DNA from 3 places in the Virgibacillus tibetensis genome. Region 2 is predicted to be linked to each of the others. Evidence: riboswitches for the same ligand, from Rfam matches in the RefSeq annotation. Region 2 holds a riboswitch; each other region holds the start of a gene.

Region 1 (3,283 bases), on a different contig from region 2:
CTTTGTCTTCGGGATTACAGCGTACGAATGCACACCGTTTTTATGAAAATAGAATGGGTTATGAAAAAGTAAGTTTTGTATTCAAAGCGTCTTTGAAATAAGTTGCTATCGAACTAACGCACTCTCTTTAGTTAAAGATGATACGATTAAAAAATACATACTATAACCGTTCCTTATATTAATGTGATGAGAGTAACATATTTAATGAATCGGCTGAATACGTGGTGCTGTGATTAGAAGGGTAGGGCCCACTAATACGTCAACATCTTCAAATGCTTTTACTAACAAACGGCGTTCTTGCTGCTCCTGTAAATAGTGGTTGGCGTTAGTTATTACACCGACTTCAAGTATAACACGGACATCGGTTCCAAATCCTTCCAGATTGCTCTGTAGCATGTCATGATGATAGTAGGCAGATTCTGCTGCAAGAAGGGTATACCCTGCATTTATTGACGTGGATAATTCAAGAATTTCATTTTGGAAAACAATTGACCCCATTTCCTCCATCTTCTTGACTATCCTATGCAAACACTGGGGGCGTTAACGACACTGGAGAGCGTCTTTAGCATGTTCGGTTAAGGATAAGACCATCAACTAGATTCATGCTTTCTTTATGACGAATAATTATACAAACATTGCCAGGCATTGTTCGCATACTGGAAGCATGAGAAGAACCGTCCCTATGATTGTATTGATTATCTAACTCTTTGTCTTCTCATCCATTGTGTAGCTACCCATTTTTCTCCTGCGATTACGGGCGATCCACCGTGTAAGGTTCGTTCATTTAGGTCGTGGTTGGTATAGAAGTATTCAAAGTAAACCGCCATCCCCTTTTTCGGCGAAACGGAGAAATTCAGCTCGGGGAAAAAGGTTTCTCCGCCTTGTTCGACCTCATTTAAGTACATGATCAGCGTGCTGATCCGATTATTTTTGGAAGCTTTGCTTGTAGCTGAGAAATAATCAAAATGAGCTTTATACTCTTGTCCAGGCGTATATTTTAGAATTTGGAGCCCTTCTGCGTGTTCGGCGGGGATGTTCATAATATTGGATACTCTTTTTTCAATGGTAGACAGAATGTCATGTTCATTTTCTTCAAAAAACATGCTGCTGCTTGTTCGAATTTCATTTACTTCCCGGGAATCTCCGATTTTTGAACGATGCATGTTATCTTTTGATAATCGAATGAGTTCGTCGCACTCTTCATCGCACAATACATTCCCTAAAACTACCACGAGCGGTTCTTCCAGACGGGCAACAATATGAATCTCTCGATCTTCTGTTTGAAACCGGTTTTCGACGTGATGAAAAACGGTTTGTTCTTTATCGGAAGTTTGTTCGTTTACCTTTGTCAACGTGCATCGACTCCTTCAATAATTTTAATTTCTGAACAAGGCTTTCTGGATGTAGTGTTCCAGTATTATTATACTACAATTTTCTTTATTTTTAGTGAATTATCTTTATTTTTAGTAAATTACGGTCTTTAACTATGGTGCGTTAGTTTAACAAGGTATAATTCACCATGGTGTAGAATTGTACGAACAGTGGCAGGCACTGTTCGCATACTGGAAGCATGAGAATCGCTTCCATGATAGAAAACTTGACAATTCGTGTAGAACTATGTAGAATATTGTCAAATTACATAATTAATTTTTTTCTTATCTAGAGAGGTTGAGGGACTGGCCCGAAGACGCCTCGGCAACAGACAAATGCTTGTACTGTGCCAATTCCAGCTAGCGATGCTAGGCAGATGAGAAGAGTGATAACTCAGTTTAAACTCTTCTTTAATAATGAAGAGTTTTTTTCGTTCTTGCATTTGCATTTCAAGAGAAAAACATCAGAAAAGGAGACAGGAACATGACTGAGAAAATACAACAAAAACTAGATGCAGATGTAGCGGTGATTGGATTAGGCTCGATGGGGAGTTTTGCATTTTGGCAGCTTGCTAGAATGGAAGAAAGCGTAATCGGGTTTGAACAATATAGACCAGGTCATGAACATGGTGCAGGCCATGGGGAAACACGGATTTTCCGGACGGCCTACGGAGAAGGTGTAGATTATGTTCCATTGCTGCAGGAAGCACGTGGCCTATGGAGAGAGCTTGAAGCTGAAACAAACGTAGAAATCTATACTGAAAATGGTGGAACAATGTTTGGTCCTGAGGGGGATCTATTTATAGAAACGGTAGAGGAAAGTGTCCATACGTACAAGCTTCCGCATAAAGCGTGGAAGGGAGAAGAAGCAAGAAAGCATTTTCCAACGATTAATTTTCAGGATCATCATAAAGTGATCCATGAACAATTAGCCGGGTTCATTCGACCAGAACTAGCAATTGAAACAGCTGTAAAACGAGGCGAAGAGCTTGGTGGGACTGTATATTCTGACAGCCGTGTGACAGCAATCAAGCCAGATCCTGACGGTGTATCCATTTGGTGTGGTGATACGCATTTTAGAGTGAAAAAGGTTGTTGTGGCAGCAGGCGGATGGACGACAGATCTTTTGCCAGATGTTCACTTGCCTGTAGAACTTGAACGCCAGGTTTTGGTTTGGTATGATGCGAAAAATCCTGAATTGTTTAAAGCGGAAAACTTTCCGATATTTTCCCGAGTTAAGGACGGTCTAGGCTTTTATGGTTTCCCAAGCCTTGATGGGAAGACTGTAAAAGTTGCCATCCATCACGGTGGTGAATCGGTTGATCATCCGGAGAATGTCGACAGAGAAATTCATGATACGGATTTGGAACCAGTGAATCGACTCGTAAAAAAATATTTGCCGAACCTTAAAGAGGAACCTATTAAAGCGAAGACATGCTTTTATACGAATACACCGGATGAAAATTTTGTTGTCGGTCCTGCACCAAATTATGATAATGTAACACTTCTTGGACCAATGGCGGGACATGGTTTCAAGTTTGCACCAGTTATGGGGAAAATTGCAGCACAATTAGCAACAGGTCAACAGCCTGTATTACCAATCGATATCTTTGATCCAGGTCGATTCAACAAAAAATAAAAAAACATAATTTATGAGAGAGAAGGAAAATAGAATGAAAAAGAGTTTAATTGGAAAGACGTTTGTATTTTTAATTGGTGTATCATTACTTTTACTGGCAGCTTGCGGCTCTACAGAAAATTCAGGGGATGAGGTAATTAAAGTAGGAGTTGGTTCAGCAGAAATACCAACATGGAATCTTGTAAAAGACTTAGCTGAAGAGGAAGGAATTACCCTTGAAATTGTAAAGTTTGATGATTACGTTCAGCCAAACCTTGCCTTGGATAGTGGAGAA
Region 2 (3,283 bases):
TACTGCCAGCTGATTATGACTATTTTGCCCAGGAGCTAAAGGCTCAGGGGATCGAGACAATTGAAGGAGATATTATTGCTGACGATACATGGTTCGACGATGTACGTCTCTCGCCTGATATGATTTGGAGTGATGAACATTTTTATTATGGGTCACAGGTGTCAGCACTTACAGTGTCACCGAATGAGGATTATGATACGGGAACAGTAATTGTAGAAATAATTCCCACAAAAGAAGGAGAAAGGCCATTCGTAACAGTATCACCTGAAACAGCTTACATAATAATTGAAAATACAGCAATCACGGGAGCTAAAAACGATGAAGAGGATTTAAAAGTTGAGAGGGAGCATGGAGGAAATACAATAACCATACAAGGCGTCATTCCAGTTGATTCAGCTAACCAAAGAGAATGGATGGCTGTATGGGAACCAACGAATTATGCATTGGATCTATTTCAGCAAGCACTTAAGAAATATGAAATTTCATGGAAAGGAACGGTAAAGACAGGGCAATCACCAAAGCAAACAACGGTACTTATAACGCATGAATCAATGCCTTTATCGGAGCTGCTCATACCTTTTATGAAATTAAGCAATAATGGAATTGGTGAAATTTTAGTAAAAGAGATGGGTAAGAGAGTTCGAGGAGAAGGAAGTTGGGAGAAGGGAATTGAAGTATTGGAAGAAGAACTCCAAAAACTTGGCGTGAATATAGATACAATCTTAATTAGAGACGGATCTGGCATATCGCATGTAAGCTCAATCCCTCCAAATGAACTATCGAATCTCTTATTTACCATTCAAAATAAAGAATGGTTTCCTGAATTCCTGAATTCAATGCCAGTTGCTGGAAAGGAAGACCGAATGATTGGGGGAACATTGAGAAATCGCATGCATGATCATTCGGTTCAAGCGAAAACGGGAACTATTAATGGGGTTAGTACTTTATCTGGTTTTTTAGAAACAAATAACGGTAATAAGCTTGTTTTTTCTATAATGGTAAATAACTTATTAGATGAAGATGATGGCAAATTAATAGAAGACAAAATAATTGAGATCATTGTTAATGACAGATAAAGCATTGCATGGATTGCGATGCTTTTATTCTTAAGCTTAGGCAATACGATTATATTGCGCTTAATATATTGACAGTTCTAACTTTTTGCCCTATGGTTAGTTATACCAATTAAATAAATTTTTATTTTGTTTCTTATCTAGAGAGGTGGAGGGATATGGCCCTGCGAAGCCTCGGCAACAGGTTTTAATAATCTATTAGAACACTGTGCCAATTCCAACAAGCGCTAGCTTGAAAGATAAGAGGGGAAGAATCCTTCGTGATCTTAAACTCTTTTCTTAACCTGAAAAGAGTTTTTTTGTTTAAAATAGCAAAGAAGAACAGGAGTGGGTACATGAAATACGGATTTTGGTTACCTATTTTTGGCGGATGGTTGAGGAATGTTGAGGATGAAGGTATGCCACCCACATTTGATTATGCAAAAAAAGTTATACAATCCGCTGAAAAATGGGGGTATGATACAACGTTAATTGCTGAATTGTATTTAAATGATATAAAGGGAACAGATGAAGATTCCATAGAGGCTTGGTCGACTGCAGCAGCTTTGGCAGCAGTAACAGAGAAAATTGAGATAATGACAGCAGTTCGTCCGGTTTTTCATAATCCCGCGGTGACAGCAAAGATGGCAGCTAATATAGATCATATCAGTAATGGTCGATTCACATTAAATGTTGTTTCCGGATGGTGGGCTGAGGAAGCTAAACAGTACGGTGCTGATTTCACAGAGCATGATGAGCGTTATGAACGTACCATCGAATTTCTTGAAGTTTTAAAAGGTTTATGGACAGAAGAGACATTTTCATATAATGGTAAATTTTATCAAATTGAAAATACAAAGCTAGCACCAAAGCCAGTTCAACGACCGAACCCATTATTGTATGCTGGTGGAGAAAGTGAAAAAGGCAAGCAGGTTATATCATCTTTATGTGATGCTTATGTCATGCACGGGCATACAGTAGAAGAAGCAAGAGCAAAAATTTTGGATATGAAAGAACGAAGGAAATATTCAGACCGTGAACCATTAAAATCCTTTGGTATGGCAGCCTATGTGATTTGTCGGGAAACGGAAGAAGAGGCACTTGAAGAATTAAAACGGATTACTACTGTTAAAGAATCAGGAGCATATGCCGGATTCAAAGATTTTACAACCAAATCCCAGCTTGAACAACAAATTCAGCTGCAGGATTACTCCGTATCAAATCGAGGAATACGACCCAACTTAGTAGGGACACCTGAACACATTGCTAAGCAGATACTCGAATTTGAAGACGCAGGAGTCGACTTATTGTTATTACAATGTTCGCCACAATTAGAGGAATTGGAAAACTTTTCAAAGCAGGTTATGCCCAAGGTAGAGGAATTGCGAGCAAAAAAAACGGACCAGGAGGTAGTGCAGTGAGTAAAATATATGTGATACATGAAAATAATGAATGGACAGAGCATTTATTTAAAAGATTGGAAGAGTTAGAGCTTCCTTATGAGGATTGGTTATTGGATAGTGGAAAGGTTGACTTGACGTCCGAGCCACCGGAAGGTATTTTTTATAATCGGATGAGTGCTTCATCACATACTAGGGGACATCGATTTGCGCCTGAATTAACGAGTGCGGTACTTTCATGGCTGGAACAAAATGGTCGAAAGGTGGTTAATGGCAGCAGGGCACTTCAGTTGGAAGTAAGTAAGGTATTACAGTATTTGGAACTTGAGAAATTTGGAATCAAAACACCGAAGACGATAGCTGCAGTCGGAAAAGAGGAACTATTGAAAGCTGCAGAGACTTTTGAAGGCATTAAATTTATTACGAAGCATAACCGGGCTGGAAAAGGTCTTGGTGTCCAACTCTTCCAATCTGTCACTGCATTACGAAGCTATGTAGAGGGGGAGAATTTTGAAGAGCCGGTTGACGGTATAACATTGATTCAAGAGTATATCGAATCTCCGGAGTCGTACATTACGCGCTGTGAATTTGTTGGTGGTAAGTTTGTCTATGCAGTTCGTGTAGATACATCTGAAGGCTTTGAACTATGTCCAGCAGATGCTTGTACCATTGATGATTTGTTTTGTCCTGCAGGCGAAGAAGCGTCAGCACCAGATAAATTTCAAATCAGAGAAGGATTTGATCATCCAGTACTTGAAAAATATGAAAAAGTCCTTGCTGCAAACAATATCCAAGTCGCGGGAATTGAGTTCATTGAGGATAAAGATGGAA
Region 3 (3,283 bases), on a different contig from region 2:
TTACTGCCGAATCCCAATATGGTGCTCGAATTACTTTTTTATCCACTTTCCCATATGGTGTCAAAGGTAAAGATTCAACTAAATGTATTACTTTTGGTTTTTTATACTTTGAAAGTGTCTGATTGCAATATTCCTGTATATCTTCAACAGTTACACTTTCATTTTTTGGAATAATAAAAGCTGTTACCGCTTCTCCCCAATCACTATCCGGTATTCCAATAACTGCAACTTGTCGGACACCGTGATGCTCTTGAATAACATTTTCTACTTCGGAAGAATAAACATTCATTCCTCCGCTAATAATCATGTCTTTTTTTCTGTCTAATAGATAAAGGTATCCTTTTTCATCCATAACACCCATATCGCCAGTGTATACCCACCCATCTTTTAATGTCTCAGCCGTTTCGATAGGCATATTATGATACCTAATCATATTTGTAAGAGATTTGACTGCAATTTCACCTTTTACGCCACGAGATACCTCACAACCGTTCCCATCTACAATTTTAATCCGGCTAAAAAATGTTGATTTCCCGCAGCTTGACAACAGATGTGAATATTCTTCATCCGTTCGATGATCTTCTTTTTTAAGCCATGTCACGACATTTTGTGTTTCCTGCTGACCATATGCTTGAATAAAAACCTGACCGAATATATCTAATGCTTGCCGTAGACGCCCAACTGTTATAGGCGCAGTTCCATATTGAATGGTACGTATTGAACTGACATCAACATTCTTTCCTTCCATGAAATCAAGCACTCGATAAATCATTGTCGGAACTAAGCTAAGAAAAGTAATTTTGTTTTTTTCAATATGCTCCAGCAACAATTTCGTATCAAACTTACTTTCAATAAAAACTTCAGCTCCTCTTACTAATCCAGCCATTAAATAGAGTCCTGCAGCGTGTGGTAATGGAGTCATTAAAAGGATTTTCTCATCTTCCCGTATATTTACTTCATCCATCATTGAAATATAAGTTAAAAAGGTTGTTTTGTGACTGTCCACAACGCCCTTCGGCAACCCAGAAGTTCCTCCACTATATATAATTTTTGAGTTGTTTTCGGGAGTAATAGAGATATCTATATCATGATCTGGTTGACTACTTTGAAAATCGTCCCATGTAATAAAATTAGTAGAAGTAGTTTTTTCCGAATTAGTAATACCTACAATTGTTGTTAGTTCTGGTAGATCTGATTTGATATGTTCAATATTTGAAAAGAACTGTTCTCCTACTAGTAACACTTTAGCCCCGGAATCCTTCAAAATATGGTAAATATCTTTCTCACTCAACATGTCATTCATAGGGACAAGTGTTCCTCCGGAAAAATAGATTCCCAACTCGCTGGCCACATATTCAAGACTGTTAGAAAGCAGTAGAGCTACTCGTGTATTTCGTTCTACCCCATGTTCTATCAAAGCATGTGCCACCTGATTTGCTGCACGATGTAATTCACGATAGGTCATTTTTTGTGACCCAAAATGTAATGCTGTTTTTTCGCCGTGATTACGAAATGAATTCGTAAATAATTCGTTTAAAGTTAAAAGAGATTGACTCATACTGATACCTCCGACTAATACGTTATGTAACTTTCAAAAACTTACTTAACACGCCATAATTTCCCTTGTTTATTCAGCTGTCATTCCATGATATAACGCCTCCTATTGTTAAAACTCTCCTGAATAAACAATTAAACACATAGGAATACTTCAATATAAACAAAAATAAAACCTCTCCTAAGTAAGAAGAGGTTTGAAGTACATTATATACTTTCTCTTCTTATCTTCAAAGCTTTCGCTTTCTGGATTTGGCACAGTACTAAATAGTCTGTTGCCGAGGTGTCATAGGGCCAGTCCCTTAACCTCTCTTGATAAGAAATAAATATGATATTGACAATTACATTACCTTATATAATTTTAATTGTCAATATTATTTTCTGGTGTTTTCTAAAAAATAATAAAAATTTGATAGTTATTAAGAAAAGAATTTAAGAAGCAATTCTGTTTAACCCGGTTGATGGAACATGGAACACGTCAGCTTTTTTTGTGGTTTTATAACCATTCCATTTCCGGCAATTACTTCCCCAAAATCTCTCTTGTTCTTTCTAGTATTTCTTCGTCTTTAAGGCGGAATTTGAATTCTACTCGGCGGGAGTCCTCGGCACTGTACTCTCCGTTTTCATCGCTTCGGAAATCGGAAAAGGACTTGCTGTTTACTGTTAATTTTTCTTCTAAATGGCTTTGAATATTTTTATACGGAAATTCCTCACTCAGAATATAAGAGGCAACACTGTATGACCTTTCTTGAGAAAGCTGCAAGTTGTATAAATAGCTGCCGTCCCGATCAGTATGTCCTTCAATAATTATCTCGGCAATATATTCTTCGTATCCGCTTTGCAGCAGGATGTCCAAGTATTTAGGTATAAACTCATCCAAAAATTGAAAAGACTCCGTCTTCAGTTCAGCATTATCATATGTGAATAATATCTCCGTGCTGAATATGATTGCACCTGTCTTATCATCCACCTCAACCCCCAAGGAAGAGCCACTGAACTCCTCTTTTAACTCGCTTACAAGCTCAGCTCTTACTCCCATAATTTGATCGATTGTTCGTTTCATCTCTTCTATTTGCAGTGATTTAATGATCATCATAATAATGAATATTAACATGAAGCATAGTAGGATGACTGTCAGCAAGTCGGTAAAAGAAGGCCAGAAATGTCCTTCCTCTTGATCATTTTTAAAAAGTCGCTGGTATTTAGTATTCATTTTGATTCAACCTTGGTCCAGTATTCCATTTACCCGCCAGCTGACCAAGTGAATTCAGCTGCTGATTTAACGTTTGAATTTCCCGATTGAGCTCCTGTAACATTTGTTGCGTATACCTGGCATTGCTTTGCTGGGTTTCCTCGGTTACTCGGCGTATTTCTCTGAATTCCTTAGCTATTCCCTCATTTGTTATTTCAACGGAATTTGCAATCTTTCCAGCCACTATATCCAGCTTCCCTCCGAGCGTTCCTTCGAGGTTAGCTACGTAATTTGCAAGCGTATCTTTCAAGATACCTACGCTGGCTTTCATCTGGTTTTCCCGTTGAGTAAACGACTGAGTCATTTGCGATATTGCTGCATTTATCTCATAGATCAGCTGATTATTTTTTACTCCTACCTGTTCGTACGAGTTTGCAGCATCCTTCACTTGTTTTTCAAATGCCTGTGAATCTTTGCTGTGGGCATGGAGGTGATTACTAAATGTTCGGTTGAACTCCTTTAGCTCCTGAAAACGAT

The links. A riboswitch is a leader RNA that binds a small molecule or an ion and turns the genes downstream of it on or off. The one in region 2 is predicted to bind S-adenosylmethionine.
Region 1: it holds a riboswitch for S-adenosylmethionine, as region 2 does, so the genes downstream of both, solA (N-methyl-L-tryptophan oxidase) here and QGM71_RS16945 (LLM class flavin-dependent oxidoreductase) in region 2, are expected to answer to the same signal.
Region 3: it holds a riboswitch for S-adenosylmethionine, as region 2 does, so the genes downstream of both, QGM71_RS14960 (class I adenylate-forming enzyme family protein) here and QGM71_RS16945 (LLM class flavin-dependent oxidoreductase) in region 2, are expected to answer to the same signal.

The regions. Positions count from the first base shown of each region.
Region 1 covers NZ_JARZFX010000012.1:24,111-27,393, forward strand. Annotated here, with positions in the region: gene QGM71_RS17215 (GNAT family N-acetyltransferase) at 1-101, shown strand, start outside; gene QGM71_RS17220 (hypothetical protein) at 202-498, opposite strand; gene QGM71_RS17225 (2OG-Fe(II) oxygenase) at 696-1,352, opposite strand; SAM riboswitch class I at 1,653-1,754, shown strand; gene solA (N-methyl-L-tryptophan oxidase) at 1,855-3,009, shown strand; gene QGM71_RS17235 (MetQ/NlpA family ABC transporter substrate-binding protein) at 3,044-3,283, shown strand, end outside.
Region 2 covers NZ_JARZFX010000011.1:69,782-73,064, reverse strand. Annotated here, with positions in the region: gene dacB (D-alanyl-D-alanine carboxypeptidase/D-alanyl-D-alanine endopeptidase) at 1-1,076, shown strand, start outside; SAM riboswitch class I at 1,207-1,319, shown strand; gene QGM71_RS16945 (LLM class flavin-dependent oxidoreductase) at 1,409-2,473, shown strand; gene QGM71_RS16940 (ATP-grasp domain-containing protein) at 2,470-3,283, shown strand, end outside.
Region 3 covers NZ_JARZFX010000008.1:82,886-86,168, reverse strand. Annotated here, with positions in the region: gene QGM71_RS14960 (class I adenylate-forming enzyme family protein) at 1-1,558, opposite strand, end outside; SAM riboswitch class I at 1,776-1,876, opposite strand; gene QGM71_RS14955 (OmpA family protein) at 2,075-2,767, opposite strand; gene QGM71_RS14950 (MotA/TolQ/ExbB proton channel family protein) at 2,757-3,283, opposite strand, start outside.